Regions from separate parts of the Streptomyces sp. NPDC058198 genome, predicted to be linked through region 2. Evidence: riboswitches for the same ligand, from Rfam matches in the RefSeq annotation. Region 2 holds a riboswitch; the other holds the start of a gene.

Region 1 (8,201 bases), on a different contig from region 2:
CGTGTTCTTCACCGGCGCGTTCCGCAAGCCCCGCGAGATCAACTGGGTGTTCGGCTTCCTGCTGCTCGTCCTGGGCATGTTCACCGGGTTCACCGGCTACTCGCTCCCCGACGACCTGCTCTCCGGCACCGGTGTCCGCTTCATGCAGGGCGCGGTCCTGTCCATGCCGATCGTGGGCACGTACCTGTCGATGTTCCTGTTCGGCGGGGAGTTCCCGGGCGGCGACTTCGTGGCGAGGTTCTACTCGATCCACATCCTGCTGCTGCCGGGCATCATGCTCGGCCTCGTGGTGGCCCATCTGATCCTGGTCTTCTACCACAAGCACACGCAGTTCGCGGGCCCCGGACGTACGAACAGCAACGTCGTGGGCATGCCGCTGCTGCCGGTGTACATGGCGAAGGCCGGAGGCTTCTTCTTCCTGGTCTTCGGCATCATCTCGATCGTCGCCGCCATCGCCACGATCAACCCGATCTGGTCGATCGGCCCGTACCGTCCCGACCAGGTCTCCACCGGCGCCCAGCCCGACTGGTACATGGGCTTCTCCGAGGGACTCATCCGGTTCATGCCGGGCTGGGAGATCAACGCCTGGGGCCACACCCTCGTCCTGGGTGTCTTCATCCCGCTGATGATCTTCCCGTTGGTGCTGGTCGCCATCGCGGTCTATCCGTTCATCGAGTCCTGGGTCACCGGCGACAAGCGTGAGCACCACATCCTGGACCGCCCGCGCAACGTGCCGACCCGCACGGCGTTCGGCGTGGCCTGGCTGACGTGGTACTTCGTCCTGCTGGTCGGCGGCGGGAACGACCTCTGGGCGACGCACTTCCATCTGTCGATCAACGCGATCACCTGGTTCGTCCGGATCGCCTTCTTCGTCGCACCGGTCATCGCCTTCGTCGTCACCAAGCGGATCTGTATGGGTCTGCAGCGGCGCGACGCCGAGAAGGTGCTGCACGGACGCGAGTCCGGCATCATCAAGCGGCTGCCGCACGGCGAGTTCGTCGAGGTCCACACGCCGCTCGACCAGAGTGATCTGCACAAGCTCACCGCGCACGAGCAGTACCGGCCGGCCGAGATCGGCGCCACGGTCGACGAGAACGGTGTCGAGCGCAAGGTGTCGCCCGCCGAGAAGCTCAGGGCGAAGCTCAGCAAGAGCTACTACGGCGAGGGGAACCAGATCCCCAAGCCCACCGCCGAGGAGTACAAGGAGATCACCAGCGGCCACGGCCACCACTGATCCCCGCCGGCCTCCAGAGGTCGCCACCACCGAGGGCCCCGGCCCGGTCTCCCGCGAGGGAACCGGCCGGGGCCCTCGGCGTGACACGGCGCTGTCCGTAGTTCGGGCACCCGGTCTTACCGGCGGGTGGACGCCGATAGGCTTGCCGCAGGCCGCACAGGGCCGCGCACCGGCCCCAGACATCCAGGAGCGAGCATGAGCGCTGTTACCCCCGTCGGAGGCGACACCGTGGCGGCCCGCACCTGGCCGGGCGTACTGAACCCCCTGCTGCGCGGCGAGAACCTGAGCACGGACGACACGGCGTGGGCCATGGACCGCATCATGAGCGGCGAGGCCACCGACGCGCAGATCGCCGGATTCGCGGTCGCGCTGCGGGCGAAGGGGGAGACCGTCGAGGAGGTCTCCGGTCTGGTACGCGCCATGTACGCGCACGCCAACACCATTGAGGTGCCCGGGCGTACGGTCGACATCGTCGGCACCGGCGGCGATCTCGCGAAGACCGTCAATATCTCCACCATGTCGGCGATCGTCGTGGCCGGCACCGGCGCCAAGGTCGTCAAGCACGGCAACCGCGCCGCCTCGTCGGCGAGCGGCGCCTCGGACGTACTGGAGAAGCTGGGCGTCAATCTGGAGCTGACGCCGCAACGGGTCGTCGAGGTCGCCGAGGAAGCGGGGATCACCTTCTGCTTCGCGGTGAAGTTCCACCCCGCCCTGCGCTACGCGGCCAAGGCCCGCAAGGAGCTGGGCGCGCAGACCACCTTCAATGTCCTCGGTCCGCTCACCAACCCGGCCAGGGTCAGGGCCCAGGCCGTCGGCGTGGCGGACCTGCGGATGGCGCCGATCGTGGCCGGCGTGCTCGCCGACCGGGGCAACTCGTCGCTGGTCTTCCGCGGCGACGACGGACTCGACGAGCTGACCACCACGGCCACCTCCCGGGTGTGGGTGGTACGGGACGGAAAGGTGACCGAGGAGGCCTTCGACCCGCGGAACGTGGGCCTGGAGCTGGTGCCGGTCGAGGCGCTGCGCGGTGCGGACGCGTCGTACAACGCGGAGGTCGCGCGCCGGCTGCTGGCCGGCGAGACCGGAGCCGTACGGGACGCGGTGCTGCTGAACTCGGCGGCGGCGCTGGTGGCGCTGGACCCGACGGGGGACTCGCTGGACCTCCAGCTGGCGGCGGGGATCGTGCGGGCGGCCGAGTCCATCGACTCGGGCGCGGCGCGGCAGGCGCTGGAGCGCTGGGTCGCGGTCAGCAACGCCTGACGGACCGCCCCCGGCGGGGGCGGGAGTCGCGTGGGTGGCCGGGTGCGGCGCGTGTCGCCGGGCGCGGCCACCCACCCCCGTGTCCCGTATCGCGGACGCCGGCTTGGGGGGTCAGGGGCGCTGTGCCATAATTTCGCCCAAGGTCATGAGTGACAGCGATTAAGGCCCCGGCTCGCTGTCCGGCAACCCTCCGTCCGTGGCGGGGTGCCCCGGGTGAAGACCAGGCCGTAGGCAGAGAGGTCTGCGGCAAGCGCGGACCCCTGCCACCTGGGGTCCTGGTCCTCAAGGGAGCAGTCTCGTGAGCAAGCGAATGCGATAGGGCCTTCCCGCCCTTTCTTCAACACACCTCCGCACGGTGATCTCCGTGTGTCGAGGCAATCCCCGCTTCTGCCGTGGCACCGCTGTGCCGCCGGGCGGGTCCTTGAAGCCGTTCCGACTTGTCCTGCCGGGAGATACCGCCATGTCCGCATACCCGAACGCCGCCGCCACGACGACCCCGTCCGCCGACGACCCCGCCTGCGCCGCGCCGCTGGAGGTGCTCGGACGCGACGTCACCGTCCCGCTCGTCACCGGCGGCGAAGTCACCTACGCCGCGCTCGACTACGCGGCCAGCGCCCCCGCCCTCCAGCGGGTCTGGGACGACGTGGCCGCCTACGCCCCGTACTACGGCAGCGTGCACCGCGGCGCCGGCTATCTCTCGCAGCTCTCCACCGACCTGTTCGAGAGCAGCCGCCGTACGGTCGCCGAGTTCCTCGGCTGCCGCCCCGGCGACCAGGTCGTCTTCACCCGCTCGACCACCGACTCGCTGAATCTGCTGGCGGCCGTCATCCCCGACGGCTGCGAGGTGTTCGTCTTCGAGACCGAGCACCACGCCGCGCTGCTGCCCTGGCGCGGCGCCCGGGTGACCTGCCTGGACGCTCCCCGTACGCCGGGAGAGGCCGTCGCCGCCCTGGAGCTCGCGCTCGCGGGCCGGGACTCCCGTACGCCGGCGCTGGTGTGTGTCACCGGCGCCTCCAACGTCACCGGTGAGCTGTGGCCAGTGCGGGAGCTGGCCGCCGCCGCGCACGCCCACGGCGCCCGTATCGTCCTCGACGCCGCCCAGCTCGCCCCGCACCACCCGGTGGACATCGCCGGTCTTGACGTCGACTGGGTGGCCTTCTCCGGGCACAAGCTGTACGCGCCGTTCGGCTCCGGAGTGCTCGCCGGCCGCGCCGACTGGCTCCAGGACGCGGAGCCGTATCTCGCCGGTGGTGGCGCCAGCCGCACGGTGACCCGCCGTACCGACGGGGCGGTGGAGGTCGCCTGGCACACCACCGCCGCCCGGCACGAGGCCGGCTCGCCCAATGTCATCGGGGTGTACGCCATCGCCTCCGCCTGCCAGGCACTCACCGACGCCGGCTTCGACACGCTGGTCGAGCGCGAGCAGCGGCTCATCACCCGGGTGCGCGCGGGCCTGGCCGAGGTGCCCGAGGTCAGGGTGCTCTCGCTCTTCGGCGACGACGCGCCGCGGGTCGGCGTCCTGTCGTTCGTGGTCGAGGGCTGGAACAGCTCGCACTTCGCCGCCGCGCTGTCCGCGGAGTACGGCATCGGGGTACGGGACGGACTCTTCTGCGCCCACCCGCTGGTGCGGACCCTGCTGGGCAGCGACCCGCAGGACCCGGGGGAGTGCGGCGCCCCGGAGGCCGAGCCGGGCGAGCGCTCGCTCAACGCGATCCGGGTCAGCTTCGGCGCGGGAACGCCGGACGAGCACCTGGACCGGTTCGTCGGAGCGGTGAAGGAGCTGGTGCGGGACGGCGCCCGGTGGAGCTACCGCACCGAGGAGGGCCGCTGCGTCCCTGACCGGGACGGCGCCGCCGCCTGAGCTCCGTACCGCAACGCGTCCTGAGCGGCGGCCCTACCCGTCGAGTCCGATGGCGAAGGCCGCTTCCAGGTCGTGCTGGGAGTACGTACGGAACGCCACATGCGTGTCGGTGGCCTCGACGCCCGCGATCTTACTGATCCGGCCGGGGATCACATCCGCCAGATCGTCGTGCTTGGGGACGCGCACCATGGCGATCAGGTCGTACGTGCCGGTGACCGAGAAGACCTCGCTGACGCTGTCCAGCGCGGCGATCGACTCCGCGATCTCGGGGATCCGGTCCACGCTGGTCTTGATGAGCACGATCGCGGTGATCACGGTTGGCGTTCTCCCTCGGTGGCCGCGGTTTGGTCTCCCACTCTATCGGTACGCCAGTAGCGCACCCAGGCGTAGAGGAAGCCCGCGGCGAAGCCCACCAGATGCGCGAGATAGGCGACTCCCGGGCCCGCCCCCGCGTTCCGCGCCGCCAGCCACTGCAGCACGAACCAGAAGATCAGCACGATCCAGGCGGGGAAGCGCAGCGGCAGGAAGAAGAGAAACGGGAAGAGGCTGGTGACACGCGCCGTGGGGAAGAGGAAGAGGAAGGCGCCGAGCACCCCCGAGATCGCGCCAGAGGCCCCCACGAGGGTCTGCTCGGAGGTGGCGTTGACCGCCGCGAACACGAACAGCGCGAGATAGCCGACGCCGAGATAGAAGAGCAGGAACCACGCCCGGCCCATCCGCCGCTCGACCATCGCCCCGAAGACGTACAGGAAGAGCAGGTTCCCCAGCAGATGCAGCCAGTTGCCGTGCACGAAGAGCGCGGTCAGCGGGGTGAGCAGGGCATGCGGGGAGTTGCCCGTCAGCTCGGCCGGGATGACACCCCACCGTTCGAAATACGCGCTCTGCGCGGCGAGGAGGGCGTCCCCGTTCCCGTACACCGGATGGAAGCCCGACAGCGGACTGACCAGGAAGGCCAGACAGCAGAGGCCGATCAGCCCATAGGTCACCACCGGTCCGCCGGCCACCGTCCGCCAATTGATCACTGACAGAGCATGGCGTACCGGCACCGAACGGTACAGAGTGCCTCGCCGCTCCCCGGGGGCCCGCCAGGCCGTAGGGTTGCGTGTCATACCTCCGCCGTTCGACGGCGCACCGCACGAGGGACGACGAAAGAGGACGGCAATATGACGACGGTTCCCCAGCCGACGGCGACCACCCGGTGGCGCTGCACCCTGTGCGGCAATCTCACGCGCTTCGACGTGACACGTTCGTCGAAGGCCGTGGAGTACGTCCATCTGGACCTGGCCGGGGAACCGAAGGTCGAGGAACGCGAGGTGGTCAGTGAGACCATCGAGTCGGTGCGGTGTCGTTGGTGCAACGCGGTGGACCAGATCGAACTGGTGGACAGGCCGGGCGCCGGCTCCTGAGGGAGCCGCCCGAAAGGGGTAGTGGGGTGACGGATCGTGGAGCAGCCCGCGAGCGGTGCTGAGCCGGCCGGTGCGGCCGGCGGTGACGCCGCGGAGGCGCTCGACCGCCCGCTCCCGGACGGGGTACGGCGCCGGGTCGTCGGGCTCGTTTCCGACGCCTTCGGCGGTCTGACCGTCACCGAACTCCCCGCGCAGTTGCGGCAGTACGCCCGGTTCACGCCGAACAGGCGTGCCAAGTTCGCGGGCAACGCGATGGCCGCGGCGCTGGAGAGCGACCCGCTGTTCCGGCAGCGGATCGGGGAGCGGATCAGCCAGTCCCAGCCCGAGCTGGCCGCGGCTCTGGAGTCGGGATCGCCGCCCGCGGCGGCCGACCCGGTCGACGTGGCGGCGGCCGCGTACATCCTGCGTCCCCCCGGATGGGTGAAGTTGGTGGCGGCCGCGGGCGAGGAGGCCCAGCGGGCCCACGCCGAGCGCGCCGACGAGGAGGCCAGGCGCGAGCTGGAGCGGCTGCGCGAGGAACTGGCCGCCGCCCGGGCTCAGACGAAGAGCGAGACCGAGCGGCTGCGTACGGAGCTGGAGGCGGCCCGCAAGGAGGCCGAATCGCTCCACCGCAAGCTGCGCAGCGCCCAGAGCGATGTGAAGCGGGGCGAGGCCGCCCTGCGCCGTACGCACACGGAGGCCGAGGCGGTCAGGGCCGAGGCCGCCGCGCAGGTGTCGGCCGCCGAGAGCGAGACGCGCCGGATCAAGGCGCGGCTCGGCGAGGCGGAGTCGGCGGTCGAGGCGAGCCGCAGGGCCGCCCGTGAGGGCCGCTCGGTCGAGGACATGCGGCTGCGGCTGCTGCTGGACACGGTGCTGGAGTCCGCCCAGGGGCTGCGGCGCGAGCTGGCGCTGCCGCCCGCCGCCGTCCGTCCCGCCGACACGGTCGACGCGGTCGAGCCGGGCCGTATGTCTCCCAAGGACGTGGCGGCCCGCGCTCTCTCCGAGACCGATCCGGCGCTGCTCGACCAGCTGCTGGCGCTGCCGCAGGCCCATCTGATCGTGGACGGCTACAACGTCACCAAGACCGGCTATCCCACGATGCCGCTGGAGAAGCAGCGGCTGCGGCTGCTGGGCGGCCTCGCCATGCTCGCGGCGCAGACGGGCGCCGAGATGACCTGTGTCTTCGACGGCGCCGAGCTGGCGGCGCCGGTGCTGCTGGCCCCGCCGCGCGGGGTGCGGGTGCTGTTCTCCAAGGCGGGGGTGACCGCGGACGAGCTGATCCGCCAGCTCGTCCGGGCGGAGCCGCCCGGCCGGCCGCTGGTGGTGGTCTCCACCGACCGGGAGGTCGCGGACGGAGTGGCGAAGGCCGGGGCGAGACCGGTCGCGTCCGCTTTGTTGCTGAAGCGGCTTTCGCGCGTCTAGGCAACTCATGCGGCCAATGCCGGAATTGACCGTCCGATGTGGGAGCGCAGTGTCAAATGTCCATCACTGCCCGTGTGATGTCTGTAAATTATGCGCTTACTGACTGAGATTTTCCTCGTGAGGATTTGAACTGATCACAAGTAGGTCACTAAGGTCAGGCTTCGAACCTTCGCGCGGTTGATCGCCCATCCGGGGTGACAGCGAAGGTACCGCCGATTTCGTGCAGTTCAGCCCAGTTCGCGGGGGAGTCGGACGCATGAAGCCGGGGCTTTCGTCCCCAGGGCCCGGTAGGCGGCAGAGGAAGAAGGAGCTCGCCTTCGTGGCGTCCCACCGTCGTCCCAAGCAGCCGAGCCGCGCCCGTGTGACCGTGCTCACCGCCACTGCCGCCGCTGCCGTTGCTCTGACGTCCCAGGCCGCTCACGCCGACCCGAAGCCGAGCAAGAGCGACGTCAAGGAGAAGGTCGACAAGCTCTACGAGGACGCGGAGAAGGCCACCGAGAAGTACAACGGGGCCAAGGAGGCGCAGGGCAAGCTCGAGAAGCAGGTCGACGCCCTCCAGGACAAGGTCGCCCGCGGCCAGGACGAGCTCAACGACCTGCGCGACGGCCTCGGTTCGATGGCCAGCGCCCAGTACCGCACCGGCGGCATCGACCCCGCCGTGCAGCTCTTCCTCTCCTCCGACCCGGACACCTACCTGGCCAAGGCGTCCACGCTCGACCAGGTCACCGCCAAGCAGGCCGAGGCGCTCCAGCAGATCCAGTCGAAGCAGCGGTCCCTCGCGCAGCAGCGCAAGGAAGCCCAGGAGAAGGTCAAGGACCTCGCGGACACCCGCAAGGAACTCGGCGCGAAGAAGAACGAGGTCAAGGGCAAGCTCGCCGCCGCGCAGAAGCTGCTCAACACGCTCACCGCGCAGGAGCGCGCCGCGCTCGTCGACGAGGAGTCGCGCGCCAGCCGCGCCACCTCCCGCGCGGACCTCGGCAACTCGGTGCCCGCCTCGCAGCGTGCCTCCGCCGCGTTCGCCGCCGCCCAGGGCAAGATC
Region 2 (8,201 bases):
GCGCTCGAGACCGCGCCGAGCCTCCTCGTTGAACGCGATGATCTTGGCCATGTGAAGTGGTCCTCCCGGACTGGGGTGGATTGCTCCGGACCGTGCTGGCGCCCGCGACGGACGGCCTGAGAGCCGTGCGGTTCCTTGCCCCACCGGCTCTTCGGGCCTCACCGACCCGGTCCTTAAGTTGTCACTCTCACTTGCAGAGTGCTAACGCCAATGATTAGCACTCGACCCCTGCGAGTGCAAGCTTGTCTTGCCGACTCGCCACCTGTTCGCACCTCTGCCGCCCCCGGGTCGCACACGGGTCGCCCCCGGATCCCGCCCCGGATCCCGCCCTCCCGGGAACGCACGAAGGGCCCGTATCCCATCTCTGGGACACGGACCCTTCGGCGTGAGTGCGTCGCTGGCCGATCGCGCCGGAATCAGACGGCGAGCTTGACCATGTCCGCCTGCGGACCCTTCTGGCCCTGCGAGATCTCGAACTCCACTCGCTGACCTTCTTCAAGGGTGCGGTAACCGTCCATCTGGATCGCGCTGTAGTGGACGAAAACATCCGCACCACCGTCGACCGCGATGAAGCCGTACCCCTTCTCCGCGTTGAACCACTTGACGGTGCCCTGAGCCATGCCTAACTCCCCTATTACTGGCCCTTGCGCGGGGCCACTTTTCGCGCCGGAACGCGTCGACCGCGGCTGAATGTATCTGCCCAACTGCCCTCTGCAACAGGTCAATCGGACGAGAATTCTGGGCATGGCTGAACACGCATAGCGATGAATTCCCCACGTTCCGGGGCAAGTCGGGCCGGGCAAAGCGCATCTACTGCGCAAAGGGCACCAAGACTTTGACCCCATGTTGTCGCGTTCTCATAGGCGTTGAGCCTGCGCGGGGGAGGGGGCGTTCCCATACTGTATCGCGCTCAACCATACAGAACGGCCCCCTCCGCTTCTCTTGCGGAGGGGGCCGGACCGATCACTGAGCGTCGAAATCAGCCTCCGGCGACGGCGGGGATGATCGAGACGCCGACCCCCTCGGGGGTGGCGGTCTCCAGGCCCTGCTCGAAGCGGACGTCGTCGTCGTTCACGTACACGTTCACGAAGCGGCGCAGCTTGCCCTGGTCGTCCAGGACGCGCGCGGCGATCCCCGGGTGGCTCTGCTCCAGGGACTGGATCACCTCGGAGAGGGTCGTGCCCTCCGCCGGGACCTCGGCCTTGCCACCGGTGTACGTACGGAGAATGGTGGGGATGCGGACGTTGACGCTCATGGTGGGGTGCCTTCCTTCAGTGGTGGGCGGAGCTCAGCGGGCCAGGCCGGCGGCGCGGAACGCGTCGAGGCTCGGACGGATCGTCGCGGTCGGCCCGGTGGTCGGCGCCACGGCGTCCAGCGTCTTCAGGCCGTCACCCGTGTTCAGGACGACGGTGGTCAGGGTCGGGTCGAGGACTCCGGCCTCGATGAGCTTCTTCGTCACGCCGACGGTCACCCCGCCCGCGGTCTCCGCGAAGATGCCCTCGGTGCGCGCCAGCAGCTTGATCGCGTCGACGATCTGCTCGTCGTTGACGTCCTCGACCGCGCCGCCGGTGCGGCGGGCGATGTCCAGGACGTACGGGCCGTCGGCCGGGTTGCCGATCGCCAGGGACTTGGCGATGGTGTTGGGCTTCTGCGGCCGTACGACGTCCTGGCCGGCCTTGAAGGCGGTGGACACCGGCGAGCAGCCCTCGGCCTGGGCGCCGAAGATCTTGTACGGCTTGTCCTCGACCAGGCCCAGCTTGATCAGCTCCTGAAGTCCCTTGTCGATCTTCGTGAGCTGGGAGCCCGAGGCGATCGGGATCACGATCTGGTCGGGCAGCCGCCAGCCGAGCTGCTCGCAGATCTCGTACGCGAGCGTCTTGGATCCCTCGCCGTAGTACGGGCGGAGGTTGACGTTGACGAAGCCCCAGCCCTCGCCCAGCGGGTCGCCGATGAGCTCCGAGCAGAAGCGGTTGACGTCGTCGTAGTTGCCTTCGATGCCGACGAGTTCACCGCCGTAGATGGCGGCCATGACGACCTTGCCCTGCTCCAGGTCGTGCGGGATGAACACGCACGAGCGGAAGCCCGCGCGGGCGGCCGCGGCGCCGACGGCGCCCGCGAGGTTGCCGGTGGAGGAGCAGGAGAGCGTGGTGAAACCGAAGGCGCGGGCGGCCTCGACGGCGATGGCGACGACACGGTCCTTGAAGGAGTGCGTCGGGTTGCCGGAGTCGTCCTTGATGTGGAGGGAGCCGGTGACGCCCAGTTCACGGGCGAGATTGTCGGCCTTGACGAGCTTGGTGAAGCCGGGGTTGATGTTGGGCTTCGTGGCCACGTCGGCGGGGACGGGCAGCAGCGGGGCGTAGCGCCAGATGTTGTCCGGGCCCTCCGCGATGCGCTTCTTCAGCTCTTCGGGGGTGCCGCTCGGCAGGTCGTACGCGACTTCGAGCGGCCCGAAACAGCTGGCACAGGCGAAGATGGGGCCGAGGTCGAAACGCTCTCCGCATTCGCGGCACGAAAGTGCGGCGGCGGGTCCGAGATCGATCGATCCGGGGGCGGCTTCGGTGGGGTGGACGGTCTGCACAGCCATGGAGGCGAGGCCCTTTCTCCTCATCTTCCTCGCGACGTACTTCGCCGCAAGACGGAATTGGCACCTTCCCCACCGTGACCTCGATTGGTCGGCAGGAGGGTTGCCGGGACTTCAACGGGCCGTTCCCTCTGTCCCTCTGGATGAGCGCTATGGCGCCGGATGCGGGATCCGGTGCGTTTGTTCACCTGACGACCCCCGGCATGCGGCGGTCATCGGTGTTGTTCAAGACTGTAACCGAAGGAGCGGATGGTTGAGATAGTCGTCCGCACCGCGAGATGGATCACGTTCATGCATCACGTACAGGGAGTACCGACCGTGCTGGAAGAGGTGGAACGCTGGCTGACCAGGCGTTCCTGGTCCGCAGCCGACCGTCCGCTCGACCGGCTCCTGGTGGCGAAGGCCATGCGTGGCACCACGGTGAGCGTGGTGCTGCCGGCGCTCGACGAGGAGGAGACGGTCGGCGAGATCGTCTCCGTGATCCGGCGTGAGCTGATGGAGAAGGTGCGGCTCGTCGATGAACTGGTGGTGATCGACTCCGGTTCCACCGACCGTACGGCGGAGGTCGCGGCGGCGGCGGGCGCGCGGGTGGTGTGCCGGGACGCGATACTGCCGCGGCTGCCCGCGCTGCCCGGCAAGGGCGAGGTGCTGTGGCGGTCGCTGCTGGTGACGAGCGGCGACATCGTGTGCTTCGTGGACGCCGATCTGCGGGAGTTCTCGGCGGATTTCGTGTCGGGGATCGTGGGGCCGCTGCTCACGGATCAGGACGTGCAGTTCGTGAAGGCGATGTACGACCGGCCGCTGAGCGAGCGGGCCGGGGGTGCCGCGGCGGGTCAGGGCGGGCGGGTGACGGAACTGGTGGCGCGGCCGCTGCTGAATCTGCACTGGCCGCGGCTGGCGGGCTTCGTCCAGCCGCTGGGCGGGGAATACGCGGTGCGGCGCTCGCTGCTGGAGCGGCTGCCGTTCCCCGTCGGGTACGGCGTGGAGCTGGCGCTGCTCGTGGACGCGCTGCACACGGTGGGTCTGGACGCGCTGGCCCAGGTCGACGTGGGGGTACGGATCCACCGCCACCAGGACGACCGGGCGCTGGGGCGGATGGCCGCGGCGATCTACCGTACGGCTCAGCTGCGGCTGTCCCGGGGGCATTTGGTGCGGCCGGAGCTGACGCAGTTCGAGCGGGGCGAGGACGGTTTCGTACCGCGCACGCATGCCGTGGACACGGAGGAGCGGCCGCCGGTGCGGGAGATCGCGGAGTACACGGCGGGGCGCGCGGCGTAGCGGTTCGGCCGCGGGGGTGGTCGCGGCGGCCGCGGGGGTGGATACCCCTGGGGCGTGACCCCCACGGGCGTGCCCCCGCGCCCCGCGCCCCGGGCGCTCGTGGCCGGAGTCACCCGCACGGAGACTCGCCCGTACGTTTGAGCGTTTACGGGACGGGCTAGGTTTCGGCACATGGTCTCCGAGCAAGCCGCCCAGGTACTCGTCGCGTCCAATCGCGGCCCCGTCTCGTACACGCTGCGCGACGACGGCGCGCTGGAAGCGCGCAGGGGCGGCGGCGGGCTGGTGTCGGGCCTGTCGGCCATCGGGCCCGAGACAGACGCCGTGTGGGTGTGCGCGGCGCTCGGCGACGGCGACCGGGAGGCCGTACGGCGTACGGACGGCCGGCTGGACACGGCCGACACGGGCGGACAGCGCGTCCGCATGCTGGGCATCGCGCCCGAGGTGTACGAGGCCGCGTACAACGGCGTCGCCAACTCGACGCTGTGGTTCGTCCACCACCTGCTCTACCAGACCCCGCTGGAACCGGCCTTCGGCCCGGAGTTCCGCGCGCAGTGGGCGTCCTACGAGACGTACAACCGCGCCTTCGCGGAGGCGCTGGCCGACGAGGCGGGCGAGGGCGCGGCCGTCCTGGTGCAGGACTACCACCTGGCGCTGGTGCCCGGGATGCTGCGCGCGCTGCGCCCCGACCTGAAGATCGGGCACTTCTCGCACACGCCGTGGGCGCCGGTCGACTACTTCCGGCTGCTGCCCGACGACATCGCGCGCCAGCTGCTGCGGGGGATCCTCGGCGCGGACCGCGCGGCGTTCCTGACCCGCCGGTGGGCGGACGCGTTCACGGCCTGCTGTACGGAACTGCTGGGCGGGACCGGCAACACCCGCATCGGCGTCCACGGCCTCGGCGCGGACGCGGACTTCCTGCGCGAGCGCGCGCACCGCCCGGATGTGGACGAGCGCCTCGCCGCGCTGCGCGAACAGATCGGCGGCACCGACCGGAAGACCATCGTCCGGGTGGACCGTACGGAACTGTCCAAGAACATCGTCCGCGGCCTGCTCTCCTACCGGCAGCTGCTGGCCGACCGCCCCGAGTGGCGCGAACGCGTCGTCCACGTCGCCTTCGCCTACCCCTCCCGCCAGGACCTGTCGGTCTACCGCGACTACACCGCCGAGGTGCAGCGGCTGGCCGACGAGATCAACGCCGAGTTCGGCACGGAGGGCTGGCTTCCGGTCGTCCTGCACGTAAAGGACGACTTCGCCCGCTCCCTGGCCGCCTACCGGCTGGCGGACGTGGCCCTGGTCAACCCGATCCGCGACGGCATGAACCTGGTCGCCAAGGAGATCCCGGTGGTCTCGGAAGGCGGCTGCGCGCTGGTGCTGTCGCGGGAGGCGGGCGCGTACGAGGAGCTGGCCGACGACGCGATCGTGGTGAACCCGTACGACATCACAGCCACGGCGGCGGCGCTCCACGAAGCCCTGACCATGCCCCCGGCCGAGCGCGCGGAACGCACGAAACACCTCGCCGCGGCAGCAACGGCACTCCCCCCACAACGCTGGTTCCTGGACCAACTCCACGCCCTGCGCGACTAGCTAGCCTGCTGAGGATCGATCGAGAAATGACGGGCGGCCGCGCGTGCTCCTGTGCACACTGGCACGCATGCTGATCGGCATCTGGCCGCTGAGGGCCCTGCGCATACGGTCGCCCCGTCTAGAGCTGCGGCTTCCGTCCGAGGAAGAGCTGGCAGCGGTGGCCGATGTGGCAGCGCAGGGAGTTCATGCCCGAACCGCACGGCCGTTCCTGACGCCCCGGATCTGCCACCTGCTGAACGTGCCCGCCACGTCGTGCGGCAGCACTGGAGCCGTCTGGGGGCGTGGGCGCCTGACGACTGGGCCCTGGAACTCGTCGTGTTCTTCGAGGGGCGTCCCGTGGGTATCCAGGAGATCCGCGCCACCGACTTCGGTATCCGACGCGAGATCGTGTCGGGCTCATGGATCGGGCTCGACCACCAGGGCAAGGGAATCGGAACCGAGATGCGGGTCGCCATGCTTCATCTGGCGTTCGCGGAACTCGGCGCCGGGTCCGCCAAGTCGGTGTCCTTCACCGACAACCACGCGTCGCTGTCCGTGTCGCGGAAGCTCGGCTATCAGCCCGACGGCATCACGCGCGACGTCCTCCACGGGCAGGTCGTGGAGTCCCAGTGGCTCCGGCTCTCGCGGCAGGACTGGAGCCGTCAGGAGCATGGGCCCGTGACCGTCAGCGGGCTGACGGCCTGCAAGGACTTCTTCGGGCTGGCCACTGAGCCTGCGAAGGTTCATTGATCACGAGCGGATCCAGATGAGGAACCCGGCGGCGGTCACGGTGCCGCGGAAGACGTACCCGGTACCTCAACTTCAGTGATCCACGTCATAGTTGACGTCAGGTTCGGTTGGATGGAGGCAGGATGCCCGTGAGCAGCCGAGCTCGGGAGAGAGGGCCGTCATGATCCTCCTCATACCGGTGGCATTCCTCGCCGCCATCGCGTTGGTCATGTTCTTCCTGCTCCGATCCCTCAAAGTTGCCTTGCCGGGGAACAGACACTGGGCCGGATGGCGCCGTGTGGCCGTTGCTGCCGCCTTTGCCTGCGCAGCCACGACTACTGCCTCCTACTCGTTGGGGGCCATCAATCTGATGTCGACCGTGGCCGTGGCGCAGGACGGCGGGGCGGACTCGGCTCCGTTCCCCTACAACCACCCGTGCCGGGCTCAGTTGAAGGGAGCGGTGGGGTATGACGTCCAGTTCCTCACCCTGCGCACCGTATGCATCATGGAAGACGGAGAACGTAAAGCAGTCGACGACGTGCCGCAGGGGGTGCGGGTGACGGCAGCGGTATCGGGGGCCTGCACTGCCGTGTTGGCGGGGATCGCGTTGGCCGCTCGGCCCCGTGTGCGCACTTCTGTGAGCGGGCGCCGCTAGGCACTGTCCGGCGGAGCATGTGGCCTTCTGACCGGTTGCTCCGCGTCGGGGCCGTACCGCTGCTTCGCTCGGGAAGGAGCGGGTACGGCCCCGATGAGAACGTGCGGCACCGATCCGGTGTGTCAGTTCGCGGTCTTGAGGAAGGCCGTCAGGCTTCCCAGGAGCATGGTGGTGCCCTGCTCGGCGAGGTCGCGCTCGTCGGCGGTGTCGCAGGTCTGGGCCACCACGATGCGCGTCCGGTGAGCACTCTGCTCGGCAAGTTCGACGGTCATGACCGCCGGCTCGTTCTTCCCCGGTACGTCCATGCCGATCACCAGACGCCGGTTCTCATCGACCTCGGAGTACGAGCCGGTCAACGGGAACTGTCCACCGTCCGGGGTGACCATCGTCGCCTTCCACGTCCCACCCGGCCGCACGTCCATCTCGACGGACCCTGGGGCGGCATAGGACCACTGCGCGTAGGGCTCCGCAGTGGTCCAGGCGCTCCAGACCGCCGCCACAGGAGTCTCCAACGTCCGCTCCAACGTGTAGGAGAAACCCTCGGCCGTTCTCTGTTCCCTGATCATCTCGCGCTCCCTGTATCGCTCTTGTCGGGTTGTCGCGGTGTAGACAGGGGCCGGCCCCAAAAGTCATCGGTCTTCCGCGCGTTCGCGGCGTTGGGCGGCCGGCGCGTCGGGATGACGCGCACCAACCCGGCGAACCTATGGGGTCACAGCACTAGAGGCGGCGGACCGCCTGGGCCTCGGCGCGTTCCACTGGGCGTACCGGGAGCCGTTCCACACGGGCACCCGGTCACCCTCCAACCGGGCGCGCTCCTCCACCTCCTCGACCTCCGCGCGCCAGACGGCCAGTTCGGCGGGCAGCTCGACCTCCTCGTCCAGCACCTGCACGTGGAGGGAGTCGGGGGTGATCGAGAGATCGCCGTCGCCCTCGACGATCAGGACGACGCCGTTGGCTATATCGATTCCGTCCACGCTGCGCAGCGTAGTCAGTCAGCAGGCGCTTCTCCGGGAGTCCGCCTGCCGGGCCGTCAGCCGTCCGTGAGGGCCTGCGCCAGGGCCGCCAGGAAGTCCACGACCGCCGCCGGGCCCGGGAGCACGAGGTCGGCGCGCTCGGCCAGTTCGGGGACTTCCGAGCCGCTGCACACCAGCAGGCCCGCGTGGCCGTCGGAGCGGAGTTTCTCGACCGCCGCGAAGGCCGGGAGGTCGCCCAGGTCGTCGCCCGCGTAGAGGACCGTCCCGGCGCCCGCCTCGCGTACGTACTCCAGGAGCGCCACGCCCTTGTCCACTCCGGGCGGGCGCAGTTCCAGGACCATGCGGCCGGGTTCGACGATCAGGCCGTGGCGGGCGGCCAGCTCGCTGAGCGGATCGCGCAGGGCGTCGAAGGCGGCCTGCG

What was found. A riboswitch is a leader RNA that binds a small molecule or an ion and turns the genes downstream of it on or off. The one in region 2 is predicted to bind S-adenosylmethionine.
Region 1: it holds a riboswitch for S-adenosylmethionine, as region 2 does, so the genes downstream of both, ACFVWW_RS26345 (aminotransferase class V-fold PLP-dependent enzyme) here and thrC (threonine synthase) in region 2, are expected to answer to the same signal.

Annotation. Positions count from the first base shown of each region.
Region 1 covers NZ_JBHVVP010000009.1:189,337-197,537, forward strand. Annotated here, with positions in the region: gene ACFVWW_RS26335 (cytochrome bc complex cytochrome b subunit) at 1-1,234, shown strand, start outside; gene trpD (anthranilate phosphoribosyltransferase) at 1,430-2,494, shown strand; SAM riboswitch class IV at 2,636-2,753, shown strand; gene ACFVWW_RS26345 (aminotransferase class V-fold PLP-dependent enzyme) at 2,955-4,355, shown strand; gene ACFVWW_RS26350 (Lrp/AsnC family transcriptional regulator) at 4,389-4,670, opposite strand; gene ACFVWW_RS26355 (rhomboid family intramembrane serine protease) at 4,667-5,341, opposite strand; gene ACFVWW_RS26360 (hypothetical protein) at 5,519-5,761, shown strand; gene ACFVWW_RS26365 (NYN domain-containing protein) at 5,798-7,162, shown strand; gene ACFVWW_RS26370 (NlpC/P60 family protein) at 7,482-8,201, shown strand, end outside.
Region 2 covers NZ_JBHVVP010000004.1:458,202-466,402, forward strand. Annotated here, with positions in the region: gene groL (chaperonin GroEL) at 1-51, opposite strand, end outside; gene ACFVWW_RS18170 (cold-shock protein) at 417-620, opposite strand; gene ACFVWW_RS18175 (MoaD/ThiS family protein) at 980-1,255, opposite strand; gene thrC (threonine synthase) at 1,289-2,584, opposite strand; SAM riboswitch class I at 2,602-2,731, opposite strand; gene ACFVWW_RS18185 (glucosyl-3-phosphoglycerate synthase) at 2,900-3,859, shown strand; gene ACFVWW_RS18190 (trehalose-6-phosphate synthase) at 4,031-5,443, shown strand; gene ACFVWW_RS18195 (GNAT family N-acetyltransferase) at 5,696-6,172, shown strand; gene ACFVWW_RS18200 (hypothetical protein) at 6,333-6,806, shown strand; gene ACFVWW_RS18205 (SRPBCC domain-containing protein) at 6,929-7,372, opposite strand; gene ACFVWW_RS18210 (hypothetical protein) at 7,508-7,780, opposite strand; gene otsB (trehalose-phosphatase) at 7,837-8,201, opposite strand, start outside.